Regions from separate parts of the Pectobacterium odoriferum genome, predicted to be linked through region 2. Evidence: predicted binding sites of a transcription regulator. Region 2 holds the regulator's gene; the other holds the start of a gene.
The links. Region 2 encodes Fur, which represses iron uptake genes when iron is present. Its sites were predicted from a motif close to ATAATAATGAGAACNACTATCAA; they were not measured.
Positions count from the first base shown of each region.

Region 1 (16,370 bases), 1.1 Mb from region 2:
GCGTGGTGCTGAGCCCATCAACAGCCGGGAACCAGGTACCTAGCTGTATTTTACTGCTGACTTCGCCGCCGTAGATATAAGCCTTATCGCGGTTTTCCGCCTGATATATCGTACTGATGTTACTTGGAACATTGGTAAATTTATCGGGGTTAGCGCTACGACGGTAGCGGGTGTTGGCGATAAAATTCTTATACGTGTTGTAGAACAGCGCGGTACGGAAGGTGATTCCCTCCGTCGCTTCACCTTTTAAGCCCCATTCTACGTTGTTGCTGGTTTCCGTTTTGAGGTCGCTATTGCCGATAAAGGCATACTGGGACGGCCCGGCATAGTTGGCGTCAAGGTTGGTGCTGCCATAAAGCTGGCTGGCATCCGGGAACTGCGCGCCGCGACGGTACTGCACATAGGTTGTCAGCGTCGGGGTGATGTCATAGAGGAAGCTCAGAGAAGGCAGGATTTGCGTATCACTGTTGGCTTTGCCGTACAGCTTGTTGACATCGGATTCATTGATGACGCTGCCGTCACCGCTCAGACGAACCGTATTGGTCGGTTTGGTGCGTTGATGAATGGCGCGTACGGCAGGAACAACCGAGAAAGCGTGCCCCGCCAGATCCCACGTCACGGTATCCTGCACGAAGCCGCCAACGGTGTAGCTGTTGCTATCGGCTTCTGGCTGCATGATGTTATTCGCACCCGTTTGGTTAGGCGATTGCCTGAACGGACGCTCTGTTTTGCTTTGGCTGGCATTCAGACCCCAACTGAACTCGTGGCGATCCCAGCTTTTCACCATATGGGTATCGAATCCGTAGGTGGTGACATTGTAGTCGGAATAGACCCGGTGGCTATCTGCCGCCGCCATCCCCGTGGTTGCTGGCAGCCAGGTATTGTCGTGTGATTCGCTGTTTTGGAAGTAAATGCGGCTATCAACCAAATCGACCAGCGTGTTGTTGACGGGCGTCCAGCGATCTTTCAGGCTGGCGGTCCAGCGGCGTGTCTCGCTGCTCTGTTGCGCCGTGCCGTAAATGGTGTTGTTACCGCTTGGCAGATTCCCCCAGTAGTCATAATGGGTATGATTGGTTTTATGGTAATAATCCAGCGTACCAGTGAGCTGATGTTCGTCGTTGGCCTGCCAAATACCGGACGCCAAAATGGCGTTAGAGTGCCAGTTGGCGGGGTAAGCGGCGATCTCGTCGCTGTTATTACGCGTTTGCTGGCCGTCGCGGCGGCTGAGCACCACAATGCCGCGCAGTTCGTCATCACCGCCTGCAGCGGTGATGCCATTATGCCAACCATGGTTGGCGGAATCGTAGTCACTCTGGAAACCAAAGTAGTCCTGCTTGCCTGCTTTCAGATAATTATCGGCAGATTTTGGTCGAAAGGAGACGCTGCCTCCGAGTGCGTTGACAGTACTTTCTGCGGAGGTGACGCCTGACTCAATATCGACGCTGCTGTACAGGTAAGGATCGATATAGTCGCGTCCCATACCGAACGTATTGAATCCGGCACGGCTAGCGTAGCTACGGCCCGTGGCATTGGGCAGGGCGATGCCATCGGTATCGATCGCCACACGGTTGCTTTCAATGCCGCGAATGTTATAGCCCGTGTAACCGCCGCGGTCGAAGCCGCTTTTCCCTGTATTGCTGCCGCCGCTGGAACCTGTTGCGCTCACCAGAGGTTGATAACGCATGATGGTGCCAAAATTGTTGCCGCCTTCTTTTTGCATGTCTGCGGCTGTTAGCGTCGTACTTGAACCCGCTTTTTTCTCGATTTTCGGCGAGTTAACTATCATCACGTCGTCGGTCTGTCCCGTTTTTGCCGCCGAACTGTCTGGATTCTTCCCGCTGAGTGCGTTGTTGCCCGTGGTGCTATCCGCTGCCATGCTGTTCAGCGCGACGCCAGTCAAGATGCCGGTGAGAAGAATTTTATTTAAATTCTTGTTAATTAACATAATGATACTCTGCTATAAGGGTTGTTCTGGCCAGCGGCGTTGGGGGAAACATGGCGTGCTGGTAGCTAACGTCTGCAAAGGAAATGCAAGGCGTCGAATAACATTAATTATCATGTGGAAATGATAATTATTATCAATATGCTAAGCATTATCATTTGTTGTTGCAACGATGATGAATAATTCTTAATGAAACGGTATGTGTGCTATCAATACTGACGCGGCGGTGTATGCGCGATGTATCAATGAGGCGTAATGAAATTACCGACTTACGAAACTGACTGCTACGAGCTGGACGATGGCGAAGCGCTTAACCGCGAGTACCCGGACTCATTCTGGATTCCAGACAATGCGGTGCGTGAATCATTAGCACCCGACGATTTTGTTAAATTGATTTTCCGTATGGAAAAAACCGCAGGCGCGGATGAGCTATCGGTGGAAAGGATGTGGGTCAGAGTGACGAAAAAGCATCACGCGTTTTACGAAGGTGTTTTAGATAATGACCCCACGGGAAGTGACTGCGTGCGGTGCGGCCAGATTGTGATGTTTCAGGCTCGCCACGTAATTGGTATCTATGGAAAAGATGGCTAGCCGCGTTGCTATCCGTGCGCTGTTCTGATGGTTGATAGGGTATTTGTCGATGAAGATTGCTGCACTTAGGTCGAAGGCTCGGCGTAACACGCTGGAAGTCGAGCATATTCTTGCGGCGGCGAAAGCGCGCTTGCCGGGGTTGCGCGATGAGCTTAATCGGCTATCCGCTGAGTTTAACTGGTCTCACTCACCGTACTTGCCCGACGGTACACACGTTGTTCCGTTAGCGAAATGGGCTGAAATTGCAGGCGCTTATGCCGAGGAAGGGATTGAAGCACTCGGCGTGTTGGTGGCTGAACCCGACAATGTCGCGTATGTGATTGACCTACTGGAAGAGCTTCGGTCTCATGCCGCGGTGGATGCGCTGATCGCTTTCTTTGCTGGTGTCATGCAGGCTCCTGAACAGGCACCCGACACGGCATGGCGTCTTACTTCTACCTTTAACTTACTCCTGAGCATCAAAGGCAGCGTTGTGGCGACGGATGAGCAGGCAACCGCCGTTCGCACTTTCCTGATGCGGCTGTTACCGCTGGCGACGACGGAACATCAGACCTTACTGATATTCTGTGCGCTGCGTGGCGTTGGCGATTCATCCTCTCTGGATCTGCTGGCAAACCAGAACGATCTGGCTCCGCCCAATGACACGATAAGGATGAGCGCAATACGCGCTATTCGTCAGCGACTGCGAAATACACGCTGACTTTTTCCTTCGCTGCTACTGCAAGATGACCCACGATGTCGATTGAAATACCTGAATCCGTTCTTCCACTGTTTCACGCGGCAGGCTGGCCGCGTGCTGAAGCACAATCAATTCCGCCGTTTGTGCCGGAGAACCATCCGGCTTTCGCTATCCTGCGCGCGTTCAGTGGGCTGACGGTCGGGCAGTGTGGCACAGGAGAAGCATGTGCCAGTGGCGACATCGCTTTTGGCGGCAGTGAGGATTTGCAGGACGATGAAACGCTGCTCGAGTGGCAAGGTATTTTGAGCTCGACGTTAATTCTTGTCGGTGAAACCCACCATTCTCACGGTGCTCTGCTGATGGATAGCACGGGAGCCTGCTACGGGATGAGCTTTATCCATGATGCATTCTGGTTTGAAGGGGCAACTTTCGGTGCCGCCGTTGAACGCATTCTGCTGGGCTGCAAGGGGCAACCGATGCTGCGACCAGACCAGCCGTCAATTTCTGTGTATGGCGAAACGATTACCGCAGATCATCCGAGCGTTCATCGCTACCGCTAGCCACCTTCTCTGGCAACTGTCTGGTTCACACCGATAATCGTCCGGTGTGATGATTTTCTGAGACGACAGTGTTCTCTGTGGCGCGATTTCCTGTGAATGGTTCCCTGTGACATCACCTCATCAGATAAGGTACTATTCCCGCCAAACATACCGCCGCTATGGCGTGCCGGAAAGCGTAACCATCGCGCCGCGATGTGAGGGAAGTGAGATAAATGAGTGAGATGACTCATGACGGCGCAGAAAGCCTTGCGCTGCGCACGTTTACCGAAAATGCATACCTAAATTATTCCATGTACGTCATCATGGATAGGGCATTGCCGTTCATTGGCGATGGCCTGAAGCCTGTGCAGCGTCGCATTGTGTATGCGATGTCCGAGCTGGGACTGAATTCCAGCGCCAAATTTAAAAAATCTGCCCGTACCGTGGGTGACGTGCTGGGTAAATACCATCCGCACGGCGACAGCGCCTGCTATGAGGCGATGGTGCTGATGGCGCAGCCGTTCTCTTACCGCTATCCGCTGGTGGATGGTCAGGGGAACTGGGGGGCACCGGACGATCCGAAATCGTTCGCCGCCATGCGTTATACCGAATCGCGGTTGTCCAAATATGCAGAACTGTTGCTGTCCGAGCTCGGGCAGGGCACGGTCGATTACACCCCGAACTTTGACGGCACGATGCAAGAGCCGAAGATGCTGCCTGCGCGTCTGCCTAATATTCTGCTGAACGGCACCACCGGTATTGCCGTTGGGATGGCGACGGACATACCGCCGCACAACGTGCGTGAAGTCGCCGCCGCCGCAGTGATGCTGCTGGAAAACCCAAAGGCCTCGCTGGACGAGTTGTTGCAGCATGTTCAAGGGCCGGATTTCCCGACGGAAGCCGAAATCATCACGCCACGCGATGAAGTGCGTAAACTCTACCAGAATGGCCGTGGTTCCGTGCGTATGCGTGCGGTCTGGAAGAAAGAAGACGGTGATGTCGTGATTACCGCGCTGCCGCATCAGGTTTCCGGTGCCAAAGTGCTGGAGCAGATTGCCAGCCAGATGCGCGCGAAGAAGTTGCCGATGGTCGAAGACCTGCGCGATGAATCCGATCACGAGAATCCAACCCGTCTGGTGCTGGTGCCGCGTTCGAACCGGATCGATATGGATCAGGTGATGAACCATCTGTTCGCCACGACCGATCTTGAAAAAAGCTATCGCGTTAACATGAACATGATCGGTCTGGATGGCCGTCCGAGTGTGAAAGGGCTGGTCGAGATCCTGAGCGAGTGGCTGGTCTTCCGTCGCGACACCGTGTGCCGCCGTCTGAACTACCGTCTGGAAAAAGTGCTCAAGCGCCTGCATATCCTTGAAGGCTTGCTGATCGCGTTCCTGAATATTGATGAAGTCATTCATATCATCCGCACGGAAGATGAGCCGAAGCCCGTTCTGATGCGCCAGTTCAGCCTGAGTGAAACACAGGCTGAAGCGATCCTAGAGCTGAAATTACGTCATTTGGCCAAGCTGGAAGAGATGAAAATCCGCGGTGAGCAGGACGATCTGGCAAAAGAGCGCGATCAGCTTCAAGCGCTGCTGGCATCCGATCGTAAGCTCAGCAACCTGATTAAGAAAGAAATTCAGTCAGATGCGCAAGCCTATGGTGACGATCGTCGTTCTCCGCTGCGTGAACGTGGCGAAGCGAAAGCGATGAGCGAGCACGACTTTGTGCCGTCCGAACCGGTTACCATTGTGCTGTCAGAAATGGGCTGGGTACGTAGCGCGAAAGGGCATGACATCGATCCTAGTGGACTGAGTTATAAAGCGGGCGATAGCTTCCGCGCCGCCGCTAAAGGCAAGAGCAATCAGCCTGTGGTGTTCATTGATTCCACTGGTCGCAGCTATGCGCTGGATCCGATCACGCTGCCTTCTGCACGTGGTCAGGGCGAACCGCTGACGGGTAAACTCACGCCGCCGCCGGGCGCGACGATTGAACAGGTGCTGATGGCCGCGGACGATCAGTCGTTGCTGATGGCATCCGATGCGGGCTACGGCTTCGTCTGTACCTTCAACGATCTGGTGGCGCGTAACCGCGCGGGTAAAGCGATTATTACGCTGCCGGATAATGCGAAGGCGCTGGCACCGATCGAGATCAACGGCGACGATAACCTGCTGATGGCGATCACCGCCGCAGGCAGAATGCTGCTGTTCCCTGTCTCCGATCTGCCACAGTTGTCGAAAGGCAAGGGCAACAAGATTGTATCCATCTCCTCGGCTGATTTTGCGGCAGGCAAAGACCGTCTGACCTGGCTTTATCTGTTGCCACCACAGGCTTCAGTCACGCTGTACTTCGGTAAGCGTAAGCTGGTGCTGCGTCCAAACGAGCTTCAGAAGTATCAGGGCGAACGCGGGCGGAAAGGCACATTGCTGCGTGGGCTACAGCGTATCGACCGGATTGAGGTGGATGCACCGCAGCAAATTAGCACCGGCAGCAGCGAAGAATAACGCCTCCGTATTGTCATGTGCATGTTGAGAAAGGCGGTGTCATACCGCCTTTCTTTAGTTTCCGGTTGCCATCCCGTCGCAAATTGAATCACCGTGTGTTTTAGCGCGAAATCGCTATACTAGCGGCGGCTGTCGGCTCATGAGGTTGCTATGTTATCCATTTTGCGTTTTTTTATTGTCGTTATATTTTCGATTTTGATCTGTATTTTTGGCTTGTTTTACTGCCTGTTCAGCCCTCGAAATCCCCGCCATGTCGCGACCTTCGGCCATCTTTTTGGTCGCTTGTCCGTCGTGTTTGGCCTGAAAGTAGAAATGCGGATACCGGAAGAAGCGGCGCATTACGGCAACTGCATCTATATCGCGAATCATCAGAACAACTACGATATGGTCACGGTATCCAGCGCAGTTCAGCCTCGTACTGTTACCGTGGGCAAGAAAAGCCTGCTGTGGATCCCGTTCTTCGGGCCACTTTATTGGCTGACGGGTAACTTGCTGATTGACCGTGAAAACCGCGCTAAAGCGCATGGCACCATTGCCCAGGTCGTGAAGCATATTAAAGAGCGCAACACGTCTATCTGGATGTTCCCCGAAGGTACACGCAGCCGTGGACGTGGACTGCTGCCATTCAAAACTGGTGCCTTTCATGCCGCCATTAGCGCAGAAGTACCGATTGTGCCGATTTGTGTTTCTACGACCAGTAATAAGGTGAAATTGAACCGCTGGAATAACGGCCTCGTTATTGTCGAAATGCTGCCGCCTATTGATACCCGCGCATATACCAAAGATCAGGTTCGTGAATTGGCGACACACTGCCATGATGTGATGGCTGCCAAGATTGCGGCGCTGGATGCGGAAGTGACGGCGCGCGAAACAGCACACAAAAAATAAGTTTCCCCCTCGGGTTACGCGATTATTTCTTCCGATTGTCTATTCAAGAACGAATTGGAAGTTAAACTTTGCTTACGGTTAATGGATTTACGGAGTCATTATGTCACTCAGCCGACGTCAGTTTATTCAGGCATCGGGCCTTGCGTTATGTGCGGGTATGACGCCACTGGCAGCCAAAGCCAGTGGGAATTCCGCCGCATTGCCGATACCGCCATTACTGGAGTCGCGCCGAGGCCAGCCGCTTTTTCTGACCATGCAACGTGCCCATTGGGCATTCTCCGGTGGCCGCAAGACCTCCATTTGGGGAATCAACGGCCATTATCTGGGGCCGACGGTGCGGGTGTATGACGGCGACGACGTTAAGCTGATTTACAGTAACCGCCTGAATGAGCCTGTCGCGATGACGATCGGCGGGTTGCAGGTGCCGGGGCCGCTGATGGGCGGCGCGGCTCGTATCATCACTCCCGGAACTGACTGGTCACCGGTATTGCCCGTTCGTCAGCCAGCGGCGACTTGCTGGTATCATGCCAATACGCCGAACCGCATGGCTCCGCATATCTATAACGGGCTGGCTGGGCTATGGCTGGTGGAAGACAGCGCCAGTAAATCCCTGCCGCTTCCCAATCACTATGGTGTTGATGATTTCCCATTGATTATTCAGGATAAACGGCTGGATAATTTTGGTGTTCCTCTCTACAATCCACCTTCTAACGGCGGGTTTGTGGGGGACTCGCTGCTCGTCAACGGTGTGCAAAATCCCTTTATTGAAGTGTCCCGTGGCTGGGTTCGCCTGAGATTGCTGAACGCGTCGAACTCTCGGCGTTATGTGATGCGGCTGAGCGATGGCCGGGCAATGCATGTGATCGCCAGCGATCAAGGGCTATTACCGGCACCAATGGCGGTTAACCAGCTTTCTCTCGCGCCCGGCGAACGACGCGAAATTCTGATCGACATGTCACAAGGCGAAGAGGTCACGCTGACGGCAGGCGAGTCAGCCGGGATTATGGATCGTCTGCGCGGGCTGTTTGAGCCTTCCAGCATCCTGATTTCGACGCAAATACTCACGCTTAAGCCGACCGGTCTATTGCCATTAGTCACGGACAACCTGCCGATGCGTTTGCTGGCCGACAACATCATTGAAGGCAGCATCAGCCGCACGCGCGAATTCCGTCTGGGTGACAGTCTACCCGGCATCAACGGCGCGATGTGGGACATGACGCGGGCCGATGTGCAAACCCAGCTTGGCCGCTGTGAGCGCTGGATTATCCACGCCGACACGCCGCAGGCTTTCCACATTCAGGGCGTCAAATTCCTGGTGCGCAGCGCGAGTGGTCGTCCGCCAGCGGTGGAAGACAGCGGCTGGAAAGATACGGTGTGGGTAGATAGCGATGTCGAGCTGCTGGTTTATTTCACTCAACCTTCCTCAATGGCGTTCCCCTTCCTGTATTACAGCCAGACGTTGGAACTGGCCGATCGTGGCTCGACGGGACAGCTCATCGTACAATCTGCGATGTAAACCAACCCATAGCCCTGCCAGCTTCTCCGCGTTACCCTCCGCCGTGACAAATGTGACGGCGATGCTTATCTGTTTCTTAATGTGATCCACCTCTATTCAGACAAACCAAAATTAAAGATGCGAAGGCGTGCGGACGATATCTTATATATTGATGTTGCTATTAATTAAGGGTGAATGGCGTTTTGCGTCGCGTACTGTTTCGGGTCTGATGGGGGCTAAAAGAACATTTCTTATTACAACAATGTCAGAGTCAGAGCGTTTCGCTTCGCTATGAAATCGGTTCACTTTCTGTTTTAACCTTTACGCAGCCATAACGCTGCGTCACTAAAAGGGCTGCACTATGCGGGAATTACTGCTTTGGGTCAGGGATCAACTGGCTGGAGCGCCGTCGGCGCCTCGCTATATGCAGCTCGCGTCGTTGCTTGAATCAGAAATCGGCCGCCGTAAGACGTTATCCGGCCAGTTCTTACCTGCCGAAAGGCTGATTGCGCAGCAGTTGGGATTATCGCGCGTAACGGTTTCCCGTTCCCTGTCACTGCTGGAAGAAAAAGGGCTGATTGTACGCCAGCAGGGGGTGGGAACCCGTGTAGCTCAACGGCTTAACTACGCGTTGAGCGCCGAGGATGAAGGATTCACCGCGCTGATATTGAAACAAGGCGGCGTCGCTGGCAGCCTCTGGTTAGAAAAGGCAATACAGGTTCCGCCTGCTGCCATCGCCGCAAAAATGTCTCTACCGGAAGGCGAGGCCGTCACTTATCTGCGACGCGTCCGGCTCAGCAATGGTGAGCCTGTTTCGCTGGAAACGACCTGGATACCGCAAAAATTCCTACCCGACCCGGAAGCGCTTGAGCAGTCTCTCTATCAATATTGGGTGACGCGTGGCATCACGCCGGACAAAAAACGCTATCGTTTCAAAGCGATTGCCTGTAAGGCAGACATCGCCACGCTTCTTGGTATTGCGGCGGAGGCACCCGCGCTGTACTGCCAACTGCATGTTTATAACGAACGAGGTGAACTGCTGGAATACAGCGAAGCACACTGCCGTAGCGATGTGTATGAGATTCAGTTTGCCGATTAGAAGAACAATGCCAGCACGCTGAATGCTGGCATCGACGGTGGGTTAGCTCTTAGTCGTTTCTCGGCTCATCAGGATCCGAACCCAGACGCTTCCCGCTGTCCAGCTTGGCAATTTCCCCCAGTTCGTCTTTATCCAGACGGAAATCAAACACCTCGAAGTTTTCCTTGATGCGTGCAGGCGTCACCGATTTAGGAATCACCACCAGCCCGCTGTCCAGATGCCAGCGGATCACGATCTGTGCTGGCGTTTTTCCGTATTTGCTCGCCAGTTTACGGATAATGGGATGGTCGAAGACGCCTTCGCCACCCTGCGCCAACGGGCTCCAGGATTCTGTCTGGATATGGTGCGTGGCGTTCCAGGAATGAAGTTGCTTTTGCTGGAGAAGAGGATGTAGCTCGACCTGATCGATGACCGGCAAGACACCCGTTTCTTCTTTTAACCGCTGTAAGTGGTGAGTATGGAAATTACTGACGCCGATACTTTTCGCCAGACCTTGTTCCTGGAGTTTGATGAGCCCGCGCCAAGCATCCACGAAGGTGTTCTGTTGCGGGAGCGGCCAGTGAATCAGGTAGAGATCGATATAATCTAACCGAAGTTTTCTCAGACTCTCTTCCAGTGCTTTTTGGGGATCGGTGTGATCGCCATTCCAGAGCTTGGTGGTGATGAACACGTCTTCACGCGGCAGATTCGCGGAACTCAGTGCCTGACCGACGGCTTCCTCGTTCTTATAAATCGCGGCGGTATCGATCGCCCGATAACCGATGGACAAAGCCTCAGTCACGGCGATCACCGTGTCCTCACTGCTTGCTCGCCAGACACCAAGGCCCAACTGGGGCATGATATTGCCGTCCGCCAGCTTAACTTTCGGTTGCGTCATCTCATTCTCCTTTTATATCCGTTAATCCATAAACATATCATGGGCTTAACTGGATGGGCGACCTGTTCATATCACGGACATAGCGGAACGTGATCCCTAGCAGGAACAGGCATATGATTTCATTCTAGTAGAAAAATTCGTTGGCTATACGTTACCTGATGATAAAGGGAGCCGATTGGCTCCCTTTAACAGACACAGCTTTGAGGGTATATCGCGTGATATAGGGGTGTTTAATCGATAGCGTTTTCTCCTGTCACTCGAAGGATTGGGATCCGAGGGGCTTAACGCGCTGCCTCGTAAATCTTCTGGCTTTCTTCCAGCGTGATGTCACGGTGCTCGCCTAGCGCAGTCAGACCGTGCTCGTTGAGTTTGGTGACCAGCATTGGAATGGAACTGCCATCCAACTGATAGTCAGACATGCGGGTCGGCACGCCCATTTTCTCGAAGAAGTCACGCGTGGCAGCAATCGCGTCGTCGATGCGCTGATCTTCGCTACCGTCACGCAGGTTCCAGACGCGCTCGGCGTATTGCAACAGCTTGTCGCGCTTCTGGGCTTTTCTTGCCGCCAGCATGGCAGGCAGAACGATGGCCAGCGTCTGGGCATGGTCAAGACCGTGCAGCGCCGTTAATTCGTGTCCCAGCATGTGGGTTGACCAGTCCTGCGGCACGCCTGCGCCAATCAGGCCGTTCAACGCCATGGTGGCGCTCCACATCACATTGGCTCTGACCTTGTAGTTCTCCGGTTCAGCCAGCGCGCGCGGGCCTTCTTCAACCAGCGTCAGCAGCAAACCTTCCGCAAAACGATCCTGTACTTTGGCATCGACGGAATACGTCAGGTACTGCTCAACGGTGTGAACGAAGGCATCGACCACGCCGTTCGCGATCTGGCGAGCGGGCAGGGTGTACGTCACGACTGGGTCGAGCACAGCGAAAAGCGGCTGCGTGTGGCGTGAGCGGAAAGCGAGCTTATCGTTGGTCGATTTGCGGGTGATGACCGCGCCGTTGTTGGATTCAGAACCGGTCGCAGGCAGGGTGAGCACGGCTGCCAGTGCGATGCCGCGATCGATTTCCGCGCCACCGGTTTGCAGAATATGCCACGGGTCCTGCGCGGCTTGATAATCTGCGGCGGCAGCGATAAATTTCGAGCCATCAACCACAGAACCACCGCCAACCGCCAGCAGGAAATCAATCTTCTCCGCTCGGACGACCTCAACGGCTTTCATCAGCGTTTCGTAAGTCGGGTTGGGCTCAATGCCAGCAAACTCGCGTACGTTGCGGCCTTCTAAGGCGCGATAAACCTGATCCAGCACGCCATTGTGCTTCACGCTGCCGCCGCCGTAGGTGATGAGGATGCGGGCATCGGCAGGAATTTCTTTGCCTAATTCAGCAATCTGGCCTTCGCCAAACAAAATCTTGGTAGGGGTATGGAGTGTGAAATTTAGCATAGGTTATTTGTCCAGCTTAAAGCCCTGTTGGAGGATCGCGGGCAAAACTTTCGGGAAGTAGATGTGCTGATAGTAACTGGCGGTGTTATCACCCCAGTTGTCGCCATCTGCGCGACCGGCTTGCTGCCAGTGTGCCACCAGCGTTTGGTTATATTGCTCAATCGCCGCAGGCAGAACCTCCTCATGATAGCTTTCATCATGGCGGAATGAATTCAGCGGCAGGCGCGGTTTCTGATACGCAGGGATATCGACATAGCCGATAGCGACGCCTGCAACGGGGAACGTCAGTTCAGGAAGTTCCAGAAAGTCGATCATCGCCTGTGGGTCGCGACGAATGCCGCCAATCGGGACAATGCCCAGCCCAAATGAGCGTGCGGCGGCCATCAGCGTGCCGAGCGCGATGCCGACATCCGTTGTGCCGGAAATCAGGCTTTCGAGGCTTTCATGCGCGTGCTGCTGCTTGTCGCTCATGGCAATCCCGACCTGTGTTTTGTGCATATCCAGCACCACGGTAATGAAGACGGGTGCCTGGGCAATCCACGGCTGGCCGCCAGCCAATTCGGCAATGTGTGCTTTGCGTTCCGGGTCGCGGGTGACGATGAGCGAGACCTGCTGGGAGTTGACGGACGTCGGTGCCAGATGGGCGGACTGAATAATGGCATCCAGCACGTCATCGGGAATCGCTTTATCAAGATAGCTACGTTCACTGCGGTGTGAGGTGAACAGTTCAATCGTGTTATTCATGTCTTTTCCCGAGTAATGAGAGGGCAAATATATGCTCAGTATTGTCATCAATCTAGGGAAGACGTTCAATGCACATTTCTATTTGGTTATTGCCTATTTCTCCAAAATGCAGGAGAAAAGGGTGATAATAATTCGCAAGTATGTCATTTTGTTTCTTCTGTCAGGAGAGAGGCTTCGGGCAGGAAAAACGAACCAGTAGCGGGATAACACTATTTTGACGCAGACCCAATGCATGTTGACGGAACGCCAAGTCATGTCGACAGAAAGCCAATGCGAGCAGCTTGTTCAGAAACAGGTAGAGCTGCAACAGATTGAGCCGCAACAGGCGGTGCGGCAGCGTATCGTGCAGCAGGCAATACGCTGTTCAACCAAAAGCTGGGCTACGCCGTCGCTCGTGTCACAGGTCAGAATCCTTTATACGGAGCAGCATCATCCGCGTGTGCCGGTGATGTATGAACCGACGATTGTCATCATTTTTCAGGGCCAAAAGATTGGCTATCTGGGCGGAAAAACTTTCCAGTATGACCCGGAAAACTACCTGTTGATGACTGTGCCGCTGCCGTTCGAATGTGAAACGATAGCCAGCGTTGAGCACCCGCTGGTGGGGATGGCGATCCGTATCGATATCCAGATGCTTCAAGATTTGCTGATCGACATCGGTGACGATGACAGCGCGATCCGCCCCTGTTCCTGCACGTGTGGGGTGAACAGCGCGCCGCTGACCGATGAGATTCTGTGCGCCGTTGAACGGCTGCTAGATGCGATGAATAACCCGCGTGATGCCCGTGTGCTGGGCCCGGCGATTGTGCGCGAGATTATCTATCATATGCTTTGCGGCGAACGCGGTGCGGCGTTACAGGCGTTGGTGAATCGACACACGCATTTCAGCCAAATAGCCAAGTCTCTGCGGCGTATTGAAAACTACTATGCCGATAGCCTGAATGTGGAACAGCTGGCGGCTGAAGTGAACATGAGCGTCTCGGCGTTTCATCATAACTTTAAGGCCGTTACCAACACATCGCCGTTGCAGTACCTGAAATCCTACCGCTTGCATAAAGCGCGCGTGATGATGATCAACGAAGGGCTGAGAGCGGGCGTCGCCGCGGCACGCGTCGGGTATGAGAGCATGTCGCAGTTTAGCCGGGAATTTAAGCGCTATTTCGGTGCGACGCCGAGCGATGAAGTCACGAGAGTAAAAGCCGGTAACATGGCGGTTGAGGAAAGCTGAAGACGCTAAGAAAGCGTGCCGTTGCCCGATTTAGGCGACCGCACGTTTTTTGCGCCACACCACGATAGCCATGCCGATCAGGCCGCTAACCAGCAAAATAATCGGGAGCAGGATCAGCGCGGTCATCACCTGATCTTCATAGCGTTTGACCAGCGGAATGTGGCTGAGCGCATAGCCGAGCGTGACAATCCCCCCGACCCACAGCAGCCCGCTGAGCCAGTTGAAAATCTGAAAACGCGTATTGTTTAACCCCGAAATCCCCGCCATCGTTGGCAGCAGCGTGCGGATAAACGCTAAAAAGCGGCCAACCAGCAGCGCCGCCAGACCGTGCTGGTGGAACAGATGATAGGCGCGCTGGTGGTAATGGGCGGGAAGCTGTAACAACCAGCCTTTTACCAACCGAGTATCGCTCAGCCAGCGCCCTTGAAGGTAGCTGAGCCAACAGCCGAGGCTGGCGGCGATGGTGAGGAGAATCATCGTAGGGAAAAAGCTCATCACGCCTTTGGCAATCATGGCGCCTGTGAGCAACAGCAAGCTATCGCCGGGTAAAAAAGAAGCAGGTAGCAGGCCGTTTTCCAGAAACAGCGTCGTGAATAAAATGCCGTAAATCACCCAAATGACGTGGGGATCGGCCAGAGCACTAAAATCCTGCTGCCAGAGCGCCTGAATAATGTCGTGAACCACACTCATATTACTTCCCGCCAGTGACGATATTCACTATCTCTCAGGCTGCGGCAATGAAACGCTGGGTTACCTGAAATCTACTGTCTATCAAGCCTTAAAACTATCAAGCCCTAAAATCGGTATGGGGCCAAATGCCTTGCCGCATTGTGAGAATGCGACAGGGCTTAATGCTAAATTTTGGTTAAGGTAACGCGGTTTTTTGGTCAACGTTGACTCATGATTATCATAACGCATTACCCACCGCGCCGCAGGAGAAATCAAGGCACGGCGGCTTTATGGCCGTCACATTTTCTCTATTTTGTTTCCTGCTGGTCATTTGGCTACGTTGAGTCAGCTGACGACGTGCTAGGCTCCCAGTCTGCTGAAGCCCGCGGCCAGATCCTCGATCAGATCGTCACTGTCTTCAAGTCCAATATGTAACCGAATAAGTGTGCCGGTAAAATCCACACCGCCAGCAGGGCGGATGGCGGCCAGATCTTCCGGTTGATTCGCCAGAATCAACGACTCAAAGCCGCCCCAGGAGTACGCCATGCTGAAGTGCTCAAAATTGTCCAGATAGTGCGCCAACGCTTCTTTGCTCAATTTCTCTTTCAGCACAAAAGAGAACAAGCCGTTGCAGCCCTTAAAGTCGCGTACGTAGAATTCATGCCCTTTGCACTCTGGTAAGGCTGGGTGGTTAACCACCGCGACTTCGGGTTGATCCGCTAGCCATTTTGCAATGCGGATGCTGCTTTCCTGATGCTGTTTGAGTCTAACGCCCAATGTGCGCAGGCCGCGGCTGGCGACATAGGCGGTGTCGGCATCGACCATTTGTCCCATCAGGTAAGAGTGTTCACGCAACTGTGCCCAGCAGCGCTCGTTAGCGACCGCGGTGCCTAGCATGGCATCAGAATGGCCGACGATATATTTCGTACCGGCCTGAATAGAGATATCAATATCGAAGTCGAGCGCCTTGAATAAAATGCCTGCCGCCCAGGTATTATCAATCATGATTACGATCTCAGGATTGATACGGCGTACGGCTTGGACGATGGCGGGTACATCGTGTACTTCCATCGTGATGGAGCCCGGCGATTCGAGAAAGACGACTTTGGTGTTGGGTTGGATCAGTTCGGCAATATCTGCACCGATGAGCGGATCAAAATAGGTAGTGCTGACATTCAGCTTGTGGAGCACTTTCGTGCAGAAATCCTGCGTGGGCTCATAGGCTGATTCTGTCACTAGGATGTGATCGCCTGCCGCGACGAAAGAGAGGATCGCGTTAGAAACGGCGGCTGCGCCGCAGGGGTATAAGGCACAGCCTGCGCCGCCCTCAAGCTCCACCATGGCTTCCTGAAACGAGAAATGGGTCAACGTGCCACGGCGACCATAGAACAGCGCACCCTTGGCGCGGTTAATCGTGGCGTGTTTTTTGTCCTGTACGGTATCAAATACCAAAGAGGACGCGCGCTGAATAACGGGGTTGACGGAGCCGTGGGTGAATTTCTTGCTGCGTCCTGCGGCGACTAATGCTGTTGCCGTTTTTTTGCTTGTCATAACCACTATCACCTTTTCTGTTCAGTCCTGCCGGATGACTCACTACGCCGACTATTCCCGACAGTGAATGGTGGGGAATCGCGGGGGCATGATTGGATTTATAAGCGTTCGATTGATGA
Region 1 covers NZ_CP034938.1:401,144-417,513, forward strand. Annotated here, with positions in the region: gene EO763_RS01800 (TonB-dependent receptor domain-containing protein) at 1-1,945, opposite strand, end outside; gene EO763_RS01805 (DUF2314 domain-containing protein) at 2,198-2,533, shown strand; gene EO763_RS01810 (hypothetical protein) at 2,583-3,233, shown strand; gene EO763_RS01815 (SUKH-3 domain-containing protein) at 3,269-3,772, shown strand; gene parC (DNA topoisomerase IV subunit A) at 3,985-6,255, shown strand; gene EO763_RS01825 (1-acylglycerol-3-phosphate O-acyltransferase) at 6,406-7,143, shown strand; gene ftsP (cell division protein FtsP) at 7,244-8,659, shown strand; gene EO763_RS01835 (GntR family transcriptional regulator) at 9,000-9,737, shown strand; gene dkgA (2,5-didehydrogluconate reductase DkgA) at 9,787-10,614, opposite strand; gene yqhD (alcohol dehydrogenase) at 10,896-12,059, opposite strand; gene EO763_RS01850 (NADPH-dependent oxidoreductase) at 12,063-12,803, opposite strand; gene EO763_RS01855 (AraC family transcriptional regulator) at 13,036-14,031, shown strand; gene EO763_RS01860 (DedA family protein) at 14,062-14,721, opposite strand; gene metC (cystathionine beta-lyase) at 15,061-16,251, opposite strand.
Region 1: EO763_RS01800 (TonB-dependent receptor domain-containing protein) is a predicted target of Fur. The motif match lies at 2,060-2,082, and genes of this name have one in related genera.

Region 2 (16,370 bases):
TTTTGAGTTAAACCCGATGCGTGTCAGGAACATTTTCATCTGTTCGATGGTGGTGTTCTGGCTTTCATCCAGAATGATAAAGGCATCGTTCAGCGTCCGGCCACGCATGTAAGCCAGTGGCGCGACTTCAATCACGTTACGTTCGATAAGCTTCTCGACGCGTTCAAAGCCCAGCATTTCAAACAGGGCATCATAAAGTGGGCGCAAATAAGGATCGACTTTCTGGCTTAGATCGCCAGGCAGGAAACCCAGCTTTTCACCCGCTTCGACTGCCGGGCGCGTTAACAGAATGCGGCGAATATCCTGACGCTCCAACGCATCTACGGCAGCGGCGACGGCTAAGTAGGTTTTCCCCGTTCCTGCAGGGCCAACGCCGAACGTGATGTCGTGATCGAGGATGTTGGCGACATACTGTGCCTGATTCGGTGTGCGCGGTTTGATTACGCCGCGTTTGGTGCGGATGTTGACCACTTTGCCATAGTCAGGAACGTGTTCCGCAGACTGCTCCAGCACGCGGGATTCTTTAATCGCAAGGTGAATTTGCTCAGGATCGATATCACCAATGACGCCACGTACTGGGGCTGTATCGACATACAGACGTTGCAGGATATCGGCGGCAGCTTGCGTCAGCAGGCTTTTGCCGACCAGTTTAAATTGATTATCCCGGCGGTTGATCTCGATGCCTAAGCGGCGTTCTAACTGTTTTATATTGTCATCAAACGGACCGCAAAGGCTGAGCAGGCGTTGGTTATCGGCGGGTTCAAGGGCAATCTCTTTTGTCGTTACGTTCAAATTATTCCTCTTGAGCGTTACTGTGCTGGCTCCATCCTGCCCGCACAAAGTGAACAGTTGTCAGACGGCCTGATGTGTCCGCCCTATGAGTGAATTATTCATCGTGAATGCCCGATGGCGCAAGTCACAATCATGATATTGGGATGCCGCCTCGCAAAAGCAAATGTAATCAGCATGAAATTGAAACGGATGATTGAATGGATAGCCTGCCATAAAAAATGGGTGGCAAAACCACCCATCATCACGCTGAGACTGGAATGAACGTCGGTTACGGTTGATAGAACCCGACGCCGATCTCATTCTCTTTGCGGGTACGCGCAATCACGGAAGACGGTGATTCATGTACGCGCAGATCCATTTGATCTTCGGTGCGCACCACGATGCCGCGCAGCGAGTTGGTATAAACATCAACGATTTCCACATCGACAAATTTACCGATCATATCCGGCGTGCCTTCGAAATTAACGACGCGGTTGTTTTCCGTACGGCCAGACAGCTCCATCACGCTCTTACGTGAGGTGCCTTCTACCAGAATACGCTGGACGGTGCCTAGCATGAGGCGGCTAAACCGCATGGCCTGCTGGGTAATGCGTTCTTGCAGAAGATACAGACGCTGCTTTTTCTCTTCTTCTGGCACATCATCAACCATATCCGCCGCCGGTGTTCCTGGACGAGCGGAGTAGACAAAGCTATAGCTCATATCGAAATTCACATCGGCAATCAGCTTCATCGTCTGTTCAAAGTCAGCCTGCGTTTCGCCAGGGAAACCGACGATAAAGTCAGAACTGATCAGGATGCCCGGACGTGCATTGTGCAGTTTACGGATGATCGCTTTGTATTCCAGTGCGGTATGACGGCGTTTCATCATCGTCAATACGCGGTCAGAGCCGCTTTGCACCGGTAAATGCAGGAAGCTGACCAACTCCGGCGTGTCTTCATAAACGCTGATAATATCGTCTGTGAATTCAATCGGATGGCTGGTGGTAAAGCGGACACGGTCGATTCCGTCAATAGCGGCGACCAAGCGCAGCAGCTCAGCAAAGGAGCAGATTTCACCGTCATAGGTTTCGCCGCGATAGGCGTTGACGTTCTGTCCTAAAAGGTTAACTTCACGCACACCTTGCGCGGCCAGTTGAGCGATTTCAAACAATACATCATCGCACGGGCGGCTGACTTCTTCGCCGCGGGTATAAGGCACAACGCAGAATGTGCAGTATTTATTGCAGCCTTCCATGATGGAGACGAAAGCCGTTGGCCCTTCGGCGCGCGGTTCTGGCAGGCGGTCGAATTTTTCGATTTCAGGGAAACTGATATCCACGATAGGGCTACGCGTGCCCTGAACGTGATTAATCATTTCCGGCAGGCGGTGCAAGGTTTGCGGGCCAAAAATAACGTCAACGTAGTGCGCACGTTCACGAATATGCGCGCCTTCCTGTGAGGCCACGCAGCCACCGACACCAATAATCAGATTCGGATTGAGATCTTTCAGCGTTTTCCAACGGCCAAGTTGATGGAAGACCTTTTCCTGCGCCTTTTCACGGATCGAGCAGGTATTGAGCAGCAGGACATCGGCTTCTTCAGCGATTTCAGTCAGCTCATAGCCGTGCGTACTTCCCAGTAAATCAGCCATCTTCGATGAATCGTACTCATTCATCTGACAGCCCCAGGTTTTAATATGCAGTTTTTTTGTCATCGACTTACCATTACTCAGTGCGGATAAGAAAGATTCCCCTCATTTGGGGGGTATTGTAATCGCTCGCTGACGTTGTGACCAGCGCCGGAAACCACGCTGATTTGATAACGCCTTACTTTCTATAAAAATGCGGCTTTTCTGAAAAGTTACCCGCAAATCCAGTACACTATTTTCATGCATTTTTACTGGTGTGAATAAACCAGAACCAGAGAGGATAAAGCCAATATGCATTACGATGCGATTGTGGTTGGCGGTGGCATGGTCGGTGCGGCCGCGGCGCTTGGGCTGGCACAGCAAGGATTTCAGGTTGCAGTCGTTGAGCAGGAAATGCCGACGCCGTTTGATGCCGTCAGTCCGCCAGATTTACGGATCTCGGCGATTGGTTATGCGTCGGTTGCGCTATTGAAAGAACTGGGCGCATGGCAGCGGGTACAGCAGATGCGCAGCGCGCCTTACCGTCGGCTGGAAACCTGGGAATGGGCGAATGCCAGAGTCGTTTTTGATGCTGCCGACATTCACCTACCCGAGTTGGGTTTTATGGTGGAAAACCGCGTGCTGCAACTGGCGCTTTGGGAAAGTTTGCAGGAAGAGGATCGCTGCCAATGCTATTGCCCAGCTACGCCGCAGAACTTGCAACGCACCGATGATGGTTGGTGTTTACAGCTTGCTGACGGGCAGCAACTGACGGCTTCGCTGGTGATTGGCGCCGATGGCGCGAATTCTCAGGTTCGCCAGTGGGCGGGGATTGGCATCAGCGGCTGGCAGTATCGTCAGTCTTGTATGTTGATCGGCATAGAGACCTCGCAACCCCAGCAGGATGTGACCTGGCAGCAGTTCACACCGAGCGGCCCGCGTGCGTTTTTGCCGCTGTTTGACCAGTGGGGATCGCTGGTGTGGTATGACAGTCCACAGCGCATTCGTCAGCTTCAGGCGATGCCGCTTACACAGCTGGATAAAGAAATTGCGGCCGCGTTTCCTGAACGATTGGGCGCGGTTAAGGCGCTTTCTACGGGATCATTTCCGCTGGTCAGACGCCATGCACAAACTTATATCAAACCTGGCTTAGTGCTGTTGGGCGATGCCGCGCATACCATTAATCCGCTGGCGGGGCAGGGGGTTAATCTGGGATATCGCGACGTTGAGGCGCTGCTGGATGTGCTAATTAACGCGCGTAATGCGGGGGAAGAATGGGCTTCTGAGCGCGTTTTACGTCGCTATCAGTGTCGCCGTATGCCGGATAACCTGATGATGCAAAGTGGGATGGATCTCTTCTATAACGCGTTCAGTAATGCGTTACCACCGCTGAGCTTTGCTCGCAATATGGCGCTGATGGTTGCACAGCGCGCTGGCGTGTTAAAACAGCGCGCATTGAAATATGCCATTGGCGTCTGATGAATAATGAGGACGCCGCCCGCTATAGCACAGGCTCGGCGGTAAAGATAATATCGGTGTCCTCATTGGTTGTTGCTGTAAAGCGAACCTTTCCTACCTGCCGAACGCCCTTACCTGAGGCCTGGCTATCCTGAAGCAGGCCGAACATCATCTCAGTTACCTCAGGGCTTTCAAGATTGTTCTCGCCCAATAGCGCAGAAAACGCGGCTGTGACGATTTGCAGATTCTGTCTTGTTGTTTCGGCGGGTTCTGACGCGGCACTGAGTAGCACGATTCCATTAAGCTGTTGGCTTTTACTTTCTACCGACCCAATTAATCCGACGTACTCATTAAAAATGTGCTGAAAGTCATCGACGGACGTTCCCTTTTCCAACTTAATGGTCAATTTAAGAGGGATATTGAGTTTCGTCAGATTGGCATTCATCCGGTCAGCGAACGTTTGCGATGAAATCTTAAAAGAAGGGACGCCAGCAGCATAAGTCGACGTGATGAAGCAAAACAGCAACGCCACGCTGAGTAACAGTGTGGTTAACTGCGCACGTCTGACAGACCATCGTGATTGGCCGACGTTATTCTGCTGTGGCAGCACCACAACGTGGCTGAAATCATAAGTAACAGAGGATGTCGATAAAACCTTCATGCCCGCCCTTTTAGGAAAATCGGATGATTGGTGTGGTTATATTAACACCAGACTATGTTAATACCAGACACAACAAAACGGGGCGACATCTTTCGATTGTCGCCCCGTTTCTTTGCTGTTTTACCAGCTTTATTTGGCTGGGGTACGAGGATTCGAACCTCGGAATGCCGGAATCAGAATCCGGTGCCTTACCGCTTGGCGATACCCCAAAAATATGGTGGCTACGACGGGAATCGAACCTGTGACCCCAGCATTATGAGTGCTGTGCTCTAACCAGCTGAGCTACGTAGCCAAACTTACTGCTAATGTTACTTCACTTCAACAAATCTTCTACTATCAAGTAGATGGCTGGGGTACCTGGATTCGAACCAGGGAATGCTGGTATCAAAAACCAGTGCCTTACCGCTTGGCGATACCCCAACAGGACAACGAATTTTTCAGCATATGTTTTGAAATGGCTGGGGTACCTGGATTCGAACCAGGGAATGCCGGTATCAAAAACCGGTGCCTTACCGCTTGGCGATACCCCAATCACTACAAAACACTAACAGGCTTCGAAAAGCGATGTCAGACCGAGAAGATGATATGGTGCGGGAGGCGAGACTTGAACTCGCACACCTTGCGGCGCCAGAACCTAAATCTGGTGCGTCTACCAATTTCGCCACTCCCGCAAAAAAAGATGGTGGCTACGACGGGAATCGAACCTGTGACCCCAGCATTATGAGTGCTGTGCTCTAACCAGCTGAGCTACGTAGCCATCTTTTCCGCGTCACCTTCATCGGCGTTGCGGGGCGCATTATGCGTAGTTGGCCTAATTGCGTCAACTAGTTTTTTCCCGAAAAGTGCCCTCAATGTATCGTTTGTTTGGGTTGTGAACAGTATGGTGAGAAAAGCGCCAAAAAGCACGCATTCCCAGTCAATTAAGCGTACAAAAACGGGCCATGAAAGGCCCGTTGATTGAAGAAATTAAATCGAATTATTTGTAGGCGGACTGGTGTACGCCAACCGCACGGCCTGATGGATCATCCAGTTTCTTGAAAGATTCATCCCACTCAATCGCTTTAGCTGACGAACAGGCGACGGATGGGCCACCTGGTACGCATTCTGCCGCGCTTGGAACTGGGAACAGCTCTTCGAAGATTTCACGGTACAGGTACGCTTCTTTGGAGCCCGGCGTGTTGTACGGGAAGCGGAAGCGTGCCGTTTCTAACTGTTGATCGGTAACTTGGTTAGCCGCCACTTCTTTCAGCGTGTCGATCCAGCTGTAGCCCACGCCGTCAGAGAACTGTTCTTTCTGACGCCATGCAACGCTGTGCGGCAGGTCGGATTCAAAGCACTCGCGCAGGATGTGTTTCTCCATCTTGCCGTTGCCACACATTTTGTCGCGTGGGTTGATGCGCATCGCGACATCGAGGAAGTTTTTGTCCAGGAACGGTACGCGAGCTTCCACGCCCCAGGCTGACATCGCTTTGTTGGCGCGGGCGCAGTCGTACTGGTGCAGTGCCAGCAGTTTACGCACGGTTTCTTCATGCAGCTCTTTGGCGTTTGGCGCTTTGTGGAAATAGAGATAGCCGCCGAACACTTCGTCAGAACCTTCACCAGACAGCACCATCTTGATGCCCATCGCTTTGATTTTGCGGGACATCAGGTACATCGGCGTTGAAGCGCGAATCGTGGTGACGTCATAGGTTTCGATGTGATAAATCACGTCACGAATCGCATCCAGCCCTTCCTGCACGGTGAAGTGAATTTCGTGGTGCACGGTGCCTAAGTGGTTAGCGACTTCCTGCGCCGCTTTCAAATCTGGCGCACCTTCCAAACCGACAGCGAAAGAGTGCAACTGAGGCCACCAGGCTTCACTACGCTCGTCATCTTCTACGCGACGTGCTGCATATTTTTTGGTGATCGCGGAGATAACGGAGGAATCCAGACCACCAGAAAGCAACACGCCGTAGGGCACGTCAGACATCAGGTGGCTTTTCACCGCTTCTTCCAGCGCATCGCGCAGCGCTTCTTTATCCGTTTCGTTGTCTTTTACTGCGTCGTAATCAAACCAGTCACGCTGGTAATACTCGCGAATTTCGCCGTCTTTGCTCCACAGGTAGCTGCCAGCCGGGAATTCTTTGATGGTGCGGCAAACCGGCACCAGCGCTTTCATTTCAGAAGCGACGTAGAGGTTGCCATGCTCATCGTAACCCATATACAACGGGATGATGCCGAGGTGGTCACGGCCAATCAGGTAGGCGTCTTTTTCGCTGTCATACAGGGCAAAGGCGAACATACCGCGCAGTTCATCCAGGAATGCCGCGCCTTTTTCCTGATACAGCGCCAGAATCACTTCGCAGTCGGAGCCAGTCTGGAACGCGTAACGGTCACCGTATTGCTGACGCAATGCCTGATGGTTATAAATTTCACCGTTAACGGCCAGAATGTGGGTGCGCTCGGCGTTGTAAAGCGGCTGTGCACCCGTGTTGACGTCAACGATAGACAGACGTTCGTGAGCCAGAATCGCTTTGTCGCTGGCATACACGCCGGACCAGTCTGGCCCGCGGTGACGCATCAAACGGGATAATTCCAGCGCTTTCTTACGCAGTTCAACAGGATCGCTTTTCAGATCAAGCACACCAAAAATAGAACACATACATGACTCCCAGTAATGACAGATTCGAACTCAGTGCCATTGATTTAGCATCAAAGTGCCATAGGAATTCAATATTATTTAATGAAAAAAGCCATCGACATGGTGTTTCGTTAATTTATGCGGTTTTTTGGTGTTGATTCGTCAAATTCATAGAAGGGAAAGGCCGGATTTTTAGTGATTACATAATCCGGCCAGAAAGAGAATCAGGCGTTTTCGAGCAATTGCTGTAGCAGCACACCGTTTAGCATCGCCCGTTTGACCAACGCGAACGCGCTGATAGCAGAAAGATGGTTGAGGCTGGAGACCTCAATCGGCAGATTATGACGAAATTCTTTCAGCACTTGCGTGTTGATGCAGCGTTGAATTGCAGGAAGTAGCGTCTTTTCTGCTTCGGTAATTTCACCGGCAATCACGACTTTCTGAGGATTGAACAGATTGATCGCGATGGACAGTGCTTTGCCGAGATTGAGCCCAGCCTGTTCGATAACTTCACGGGCGAGGGCATCACCTCGGTTTGCCGCTTTGCAAATCGTAGAAATCGTACAGTTATCGGTAGAAAGCTTGCTGGGGTAGCCCTGTCCCAGCAGGTGTCGTACGCGCTGTTCAATGGCAGCGTTGGCGACGACGGTTTCCAGACAGCCAAAATTGCCGCAGTGGCAGCGATCGCCGAGCGGATCGATCTGAATATGGCCTATCTCGCCCACGTTGCCGTTACTGCCAAGAAAAATTTTCCCGTTGACGAGAATGCCTGCGCCTGTGCCGCGATGGACGCGTACCAGAATAGAATCCAGCGAATCGTGGGTGGCACCGAAATAGTGTTCTGCCAGCGCCAGGCTGCGGATATCGTGACCGACAAAGCTGGTAACATTGAATTGGCGTTGCAGGTTTTCGACCAGTTGCCAGTTATCCACGCTGATGTGCGGCATATAGCGGACGATGCCCGCAACGGGATCAACCAGCCCCGGTAGCACAACGGAGATCGCAATGAGCTCGCGAATGCGGCGTTGATGGCTGGCAATAAAGCCGCCGATGGCCTGAAAGAGTGCGGCTTCCAGCGACTCCTGCGTTTTTTCTTGCAGTTCGTAGTGCGCTTCTTCCAGCGCTTTTCCCTGCAAATCATACAGCGCAATAGTGGCGTCGTAACGGCCAAGACGTACGGCGATGGTATGGAAAGGGCGGTTTTCGGTGATAATCGAAATGGCGCGTCTGCCGCCGGTGGAAGCTTGCTGATCGACTTCTTTGATGAGCCCACGTTCCAGAAGCTGGCGGGTGATTTTGGTGACGCTGGCGGGGGCAAGCTGGCTCTGTTCTGCTATCTGAATTCGTGAGATCGGACCCTGCTGGTCAATCAGGCGGTAAACCACCGCACTGTTTAATTGTTTAACCAGATCGACATTCCCTATCTGCGCTTGTCCGCCTGTGGTCATTAAGAAGTTACTCGCTTAGGTTTAACTCAACGTTGGGTAAACCTCATCGCAGTTTACCCAACGTATTTCCGCTTTACCCCAAGGCGTTTCTCGTTTTATCCCCAAACAGGATTACCGTTAACAAACGTCTTGAGAATGTGATAGTCACGGTCAAAGACGGTCAGGTTGGCCACTTTACCGCTTTCAATACTGCCTAACTGTTTATCGACGCCGATGGCGCGAGCGGGATAGAGCGTTGCCATCCGAATTGCTTCATCCAGCGCGATACCCGCGTGTTCGATGCTATTGCGTACGGCTTCGATCATGGTCAGTGCCGAACCGCTCAGAGTGCCGTGTTCATCGACACAAATACCATCGCGGTAGTATATGGTTTTACCAGCAAAAATGAACTGGTCAATATCCGCACCGGCCGGTGCCGTGGCGTCGGTCACCAGCACCAGTTTATCGCCCTTGATGAGTTTACTGTTGCGAATATTGGCCCAGTCAACGTGTCGTCCATCCGCGATAATACCGCAATAGACTTCCGGAGCGTCGTAAATCGCGCCGACCAATCCAGGTTCTCGGCCGGTCAGATACGGCATGGCGTTGAACAGGTGGGTAGCGAAACGAATACCGGCGGAAAAACCCTGCTTAGCCTGTTCCCAGGTGGCGTTGGAATGCCCTGCAGAGACGATAATGCCCGCGGCCGTTAGCTGACGGATAACCGACGGTTCGACTTCTTCCGGTGCCAGCGTGATTTTCGTAATGGCATCCGCGTTGGCGCACAGAAAGTCGACCAACTCTTGCGTGGGTTTGCGGATAAAAGCAGGGTCATGCGTGCCTTTCTTTAGCACATTCAGCCACGGACCTTCGAGATGCAGCCCAAGCGCCTGATGCTGATTCTGTGCCAGCCAGTCTCTCATCACGCTGATGCTGTGCTTCATAAATACATCACTGGAGGTAATCAGCGTAGGTAAAAAACTGGTACAGCCTGAACGCTCGTTTGCCTGCTGCATGATCTCCAATGTCTTGACGGAAATCGTGTCCAGCGAGTCGTTAAACTGCACGCCACCGCAGCCGTTCAACTGGAGATCGATAAACCCCGGGGCGAGGAATGCACCGCCTAGGTCGTGTTGTTCAATGCCAGCAGGAAGTTCGGCAAGTGGGCAGATTCGTTCGATCAGCCCATCGGCAATCACGACGGCGTGATTATCCAGAATCTGATGGCCGGTGAAAATCCGGCTATGGGTTAACGCGTACATCATCGACTCCCGCATCGGTTAGAGATTTTTCATACTTTCCGTTTCTAATTCACGGAAGTATTTAACGGTTTTTACCTTCAGCTCCATTGTTGAAGGCTCGTCACAAACCATAATGGCTTTGGCGTGAAGTTGCAGGCAACTGATGGTCCACATATGGTTAACATTGCCTTCTACCGCAGCCTGTAGTGCCTGTGCCTTGTTACGACCGGTCACCAGAATCATCACTTCCTCGGCATCCAGCAGCGTACCGACGCCCACGGTTAGGGCAAATTTAGGCACCAGACTGACGTCCCCGCCGAAGAAACGGGAATTCGCGATGCGGGTTTCTTCCGTCAGCGTTTTAATACGGGTGCGGGAAGCCAGAGAGGAGGCGGGCTCATTGAAGGCGATATGTCCGTCATTGCCCACGCCGCCCATGAAAAGATGAATTTTCCCGTAGGACTTTATTTTCTCTTCATAGCGGCGACATTCTGCTGTGATGTCTTCTGCGTTGCCGTTCAACAGGTTAATGTTTTCACGTGGAATATCAACGTGATTGAAAAAATTCTGATGCATGAAGGTATGATAGCTTTCTGGGTGATCGGTCGGCAGACCGACATATTCATCCATATTGAAGGTGATGACGTGTTTGAAGCTCACCAGTCCCGCCTTGTGCATGGCGACCAGCGATTTGTAGGCCTCCAGAGGCGAACTGCCTGTCGGCAATCCCAGAATAAAAGGGCGACCTGCACTGGGCTTGAAAGCGTTAATTTTCTCAACGATGTGGCGGGCGGCCCATTTTCCGACGTCGGCGGCGTTGGTTAAAGGAATGAGTCTCATCAGCGCTCTCCTGATTTTTAGTGGAATTAAATATGTTATTGCGTAAATCGCGCCAGCGGCGCGTTTTGTATATGCATTAAAATTAGTCTACTCCGTTTTTTTTAATCTTGAAATAAGTTAGGGTTTTATTCAGGTATAAACTTTTTGTATGCAGTTTTTTGGTGATTTTTATCACATAATTACGGGGTTTAATTTGTGTAGCGAATTATTTTTCTTACACTCCCCCTAAGAACCACCGCTGCCACATTTTTTCGACAATGGCATTTTTCGACAGCGACGTTCTTCGGCAGTGAAATTTATTGGCAGGTTTGTTTGCCCCACAACATTTCATTACCTCGCAAAGGTAAGAGAGGAAAAAGTGAGTACTCTGAGCTATTTACAAAAAGTCGGTCGGGCATTGATGGTGCCTGTCGCGACGCTGCCTGCTGCCGCTATTCTGATGGGGATAGGTTACTGGATTGATCCGGTTGGCTGGGGAAGCGAGAACGCGTTGGCGGCACTCCTCATCAAATCAGGTGAGGCGATTATCGGGCATATGGCGGTGCTGTTTGCCGTCGGTGTCGCGTATGGTATGTCGAAAGATAAAGATGGTGCGGCGGCATTGACCGGTTTTGTCGGTTATCTGGTGCTGACCACGCTGTGTTCGCCGGCCGTTGTTGCCATGATCCAACGGATCCCTGTTGAACAGATACCTGCTGCATTTGGCAAGATTGAAAACCAGTTCATCGGGATTCTGGTCGGTGTCATGTCCGCCGAACTGTATAACCGCTTCAGTCAGGTTGAGTTGCCCAAGGCGCTGTCGTTCTTCAGCGGACGCCGCCTGGTGCCGATTCTGGTTTCTTTCCTGATGATTCTGGTCGCGTTCATTTTAATGTACATCTGGCCGGTGATTTACAATGCGCTGGTATCGTTCGGTGAACACATTCAGCAGTTGGGTTCGGTTGGCGCAGGGGTTTATGCCTTCTTTAACCGCTTGCTGATTCCTGTTGGATTGCACCATGCGCTGAATTCTGTGTTCTGGTTTGATGTCGCGGGTATCAACGATATTCCTAACTTCCTTGCTGGACAACAGTCTATCGACTCTGGCAAAGCTGTCGTGGGGATCACCGGACGTTATCAAGCGGGCTTCTTCCCGATTATGATGTTCGGCCTGCCGGGAGCTGCGTTGGCGATTTATCATTGCGCGCGCCCTGAAAACAAAAGCAAAGTGGCCGGGATTATGCTAGCAGCGGCATTTGCCTCCTTCTTTACCGGGATCACCGAGCCGCTGGAATTCTCCTTCATGTTTGTCGCGCCAGTGCTGTATTTCCTGCATGCGCTGCTGACCGGTTTTTCCGTCTTTATCGCGGCCAGCATGCATTGGATTGCCGGATTTGGTTTCAGTGCGGGTCTGGTGGATATGGTGTTGTCCTCACGTAACCCGCTGGCTACTCAGTGGTACATGCTGCTTGCACAGGGACTGGTATTCTTCGTCATTTACTATGTGGTGTTCCGCTTTACCATCACTCGCTTCAATCTGTTAACGCCGGGGCGTGAACTGGCTGTGAGCGGTAGCGAAGCTGATGGCTATGACGTGAGTACGGAATCTTCGGGCGAGAAATCAAGCGATGCAGCTGTGTTAGCGCGAGGCTATTTGCAGGCGCTGGGCGGAAAAGCCAATCTGACGGGCATTGATGCCTGTATCACACGTCTGCGTTTAAACGTGGCTGATTCCTCTCTAGTTGATGATGTACAGGCAAAACGTCTTGGTGCGGCGGGCGTTATTCGTCTGAATAAGCAGAGTGTGCAGATTGTGGTAGGCACACAGGCTGAATCGATAGCGACCGCGCTGAAAGCTGAGTATGAAAAGATATAGTATGACAAGGCGTAATATGACGATGTTGATCGTTTAACGTGGTGTTATACCGATGACATGGATAGGGCGAGATAGCAATCTCGCCCTTTTTTTTCGTTATGAATAATTAAATGAAACTAACGGTTGTTTCCCAGCGTAGCTTGTTGGATCATTGTCGGTTATACGTCGTTTTAGCATTGAGGAATGAAGAATGAGTGAGGCTGAAGCCCGCCCAACCAACTTTATCCGTCAGATTATCGATGAAGATCTGGCGTCCGGTAAGCATGACCATATTCAGACGCGTTTCCCGCCAGAGCCGAACGGCTATCTGCATATTGGGCATGCAAAATCTATTTGCCTGAATTTTGGTATCGCGCGTGACTATCAGGGGCAATGCAACCTGCGTTTTGACGACACCAACCCAGTAAAAGAAGATATCGAATACGTTGAGTCGATCAAACGTGACGTCGAGTGGCTGGGCTTTTCATGGAGCGGCGACGTTCGCTATTCTTCTGATTATTTCGATCAACTGCACGCTTATGCGGTTGAGCTGATCGGTAAAGGGCTGGCTTACGTTGATGAACTGACGCCCGAGCAGATCCGTGAATACCGCGGTACGCTGACGGCACCGGGCAAAAACAGCCCTTACCGCGATCGTACCGTGCAGGAAAACCTGGCGCTGTTTGAAAAAATGCGTAACGGCGGATTTGCGGAAGGTACAGCCTGTCTGCGTGCAAAAATCGATATGGCATCGTCCTTTATCGTGATGCGCGATCCGGTGTTGTACCGTATTAAATTTGCCGATCATCACCAGACGGGCAACAAGTGGTGCATCTATCCGATGTATGACTTCACCCACTGCATTTCCGATGCGTTGGAAGGGATCACGCATTCGCTGTGTACGCTGGAATTCCAGGACAACCGCCGTCTGTATGACTGGGTGCTGGATAACATCACCATTCCTTGTCACCCGCGTCAGTACGAGTTCTCCCGCCTTAATCTCGAATACGCGATTATGTCCAAGCGTAAGCTGAATCAGCTGGTTGTGGAAAACGTCGTTGAAGGATGGGACGATCCGCGTATGCCGACCATCTCTGGTTTACGCCGTCGTGGTTACAGCGCGTCATCTATCCGTGAGTTCTGTGTGCGCATTGGCGTAACGAAGCAGGACAACAACGTGGAAATGGCCGCGCTTGAGTCCTGTATCCGTGACGATCTGAATGAGAATGCTCCGCGTGCAATGGCCGTGTTGGATCCGGTCAAAGTCGTGATTGAGAATCTGCCCGCCGAGCATGAAGAGTTTGTCGCGATGCCAAACCATCCGAACAAGCCGGAAATGGGCTCACGTCAGGTCGCATTTAGCCGCGAAGTTTACATCGATCGCGCCGACTTCCGTGAAGAAGCCAACAAACAATACAAGCGTCTGGTGCTGGGTAAAGAAGTGCGTCTGCGTAATGCCTATGTGATCAAAGCAGAGCGCATTGAGAAAGATGAGCAGGGCACCATCACCACGATTTACTGTAGCTATGATGCGGAAACGCTGAGCAAAGATCCGGCTGACGGCCGTAAAGTGAAAGGCGTTATCCACTGGGTTTCTGCGGCACACGCGGTACCAGCAGAATTCCGCTTGTACGATCGCCTGTTCAGTGTGGCCAATCCGGGGGCGGCGGACGACTTCCTGTCGACGATTAATCCAGACTCACTGAAAATTACGCAAGGTTTTGTGGAAGCGAGTCTGGCGCAGGCGGAAGTAGAGAAAGCGTATCAGTTTGAGCGTGAAGGCTATTTCTGTGCTGACCGTGTTTACTCCAGTGCAGAACATCTGGTGTTTAACCGTACGGTTGGACTGCGAGATACCTGGGTAGGCTAAGGCCACCAGTAGAAGACAAAAATAAAACCGCCTCGGCGGTTTTATTTTTTTATGCGGTCGATTTATCGTGTGGAATCGTGCAGGGTTTCATCCTCTCGGCAATCCCCTTCACTGCAATGCCCATAGAGATACAGACTGTGGTTGGACAGTTTGATGCCGTGTCTTTCTGCGATCTCGCGCTGACGTGCTTCGATATATTCATCGCGGAATTCAATGACTTTGCCACAGTCGAGGCAAATTAAGTGATCGTGATGATGCTGCTGCGTCAATTCAAAGACGGATTTGCCACCTTCGAAGTTATGACGGGTTACGATACCCGCATCATCAAACTGGTTGAGTACGCGATAGACGGTAGCAAGACCAATCTCTTCGCCCATATCAATCAGTTTCTTATATAAATCTTCCGCACTGACGTGATGGCAGACAGGGTCCTGTAACACTTCCAGTATTTTCAGTCTTGGAAGAGTGACTTTCAGGCCGGCCTTCTTTAATGCGGTATTGTTGTCAGTCATGCGGGTTTAATCCTGTTGCTTACTTATCAATGGAGGCTGCCTAGCCTATGACATCGGTCGGCTCAAAAAATGCAAAAGCGTCTCAATTATAGAACCGCGCATACAAAATGAAAACAAGCGAATGTTAACAATATTGTCCCCATTCACACTATTGGTATACAACGCAATTCGTTGTTGATGAATGAGGAAATGATGATGCACGTACAAAGCCGATGGGATTATTGTACAGGTTTACTGATAGAAGTTAAAAAAATGTATCAATTATTATGAAAGGTTTTACCTATCAATGCTATTTTGGCTCTGATAGGGATTATCAGAGCCAAAATGGCTTAGCCAACCAGTTCTTGCAGGTTCAGCTCATCGCTGATCTGTTTCACCCACGTTGTCACGCGTTCGCTGGTCAGTTCAGGCTGACGGTCTTCATCGATAGCCAGGCCGATGAAGTGATTGTCGTCGGCGAGACCTTTAGAAGCTTCAAAGTAATAGCCCTCTGTTGGCCAGTGGCCGACAATCGTCGCGCCGCGAGGCTCAATAATGTCACGGATGGTGCCCATGGCATCACAGAAGTATTCTGCATAATCTTCCTGATCGCCGCAGCCAAACAGGGCAACCAATTTTCCTGTGAAATCCACTTCTTCCAACGACGGGAAGAAGTCATCCCAATCGCACTGAGCTTCACCGTAATACCAGGTTGGAATACCCAGCAGCAGAATATCGAAACCTTCGAGGTCTTCTTTGCTGCTTTTGGCGATGTCATGAACATCAGCAACGTTGGTGCCTAACTGCTGTTGAATCGTTTTGGCGATGTTTTCAGTGTTGCCAGTATCACTGCCAAAGAATATTCCGATGAGTGCCATGAATTGAATAACCTCTTGATTCCTAATGGTATGGTGTAATATTTCACCCACTTATCCGTTAATAGTAACAGACACTCACATCGGGAGAAACTCGTATCGGTAAGGATGCGTAAATCAAGAGCGTATGAAATGCGAAGGTAAGTAAGAAAATGAAAGCATCTCTGCTGATGCTAAATTCCCTATAATGAATAGGGATTATGTTATCGTCTGAGATTATGCGCACATTCCCTTAATACAGTTGCGGCTATTTACTTATAACGGCGTTTCATTTTTTATGAATATGCTTTTTATTTTATGGTTTGTTTCGATTGTAATTAAAAGCAGACTTCTGTTTGTGAGGAATAAAAATCACGGAGCGGTACATTGCTATTCGTGGGAATTAAAATGCGTACAAAAGATAATGTTTTTATAGAATTGAAAACCTGTAACAGTTCGCGGGAATATTCCTAATGAACGGGAATAAGAATTATAACCATTTGCAGCTGAAACGATGCAAGCATGTAAGAAATGGTTTTATTCTTTTGATGTTAAAGAATAAAATTAAATTTCATTCAAATTGCCTTTTCGCCTAATAGCCTATCCATGCCAACGCACGCAGGGCGTGGGCGCGCGGGGCATTTGCGTGCAACGCTATGATTAAAATACTTATATC
Region 2 covers NZ_CP034938.1:1,522,593-1,538,962, forward strand. Annotated here, with positions in the region: gene EO763_RS06705 (PhoH family protein) at 1-792, opposite strand, end outside; gene miaB (tRNA (N6-isopentenyl adenosine(37)-C2)-methylthiotransferase MiaB) at 1,061-2,485, opposite strand; gene ubiF (3-demethoxyubiquinol 3-hydroxylase) at 2,711-3,877, shown strand; gene EO763_RS06720 (hypothetical protein) at 3,900-4,517, opposite strand; tRNA gene EO763_RS06725 (tRNA-Gln) at 4,652-4,726, opposite strand; tRNA gene EO763_RS06730 (tRNA-Met) at 4,733-4,809, opposite strand; tRNA gene EO763_RS06735 (tRNA-Gln) at 4,863-4,937, opposite strand; tRNA gene EO763_RS06740 (tRNA-Gln) at 4,973-5,047, opposite strand; tRNA gene EO763_RS06745 (tRNA-Leu) at 5,104-5,188, opposite strand; tRNA gene EO763_RS06750 (tRNA-Met) at 5,198-5,274, opposite strand; gene asnB (asparagine synthase B) at 5,494-7,158, opposite strand; gene nagC (DNA-binding transcriptional regulator NagC) at 7,362-8,585, opposite strand; gene nagA (N-acetylglucosamine-6-phosphate deacetylase) at 8,681-9,826, opposite strand; gene nagB (glucosamine-6-phosphate deaminase) at 9,845-10,645, opposite strand; gene nagE (N-acetylglucosamine-specific PTS transporter subunit IIBC) at 11,004-12,500, shown strand; gene glnS (glutamine--tRNA ligase) at 12,691-14,349, shown strand; gene fur (ferric iron uptake transcriptional regulator) at 14,412-14,861, opposite strand; gene fldA (flavodoxin FldA) at 15,191-15,718, opposite strand.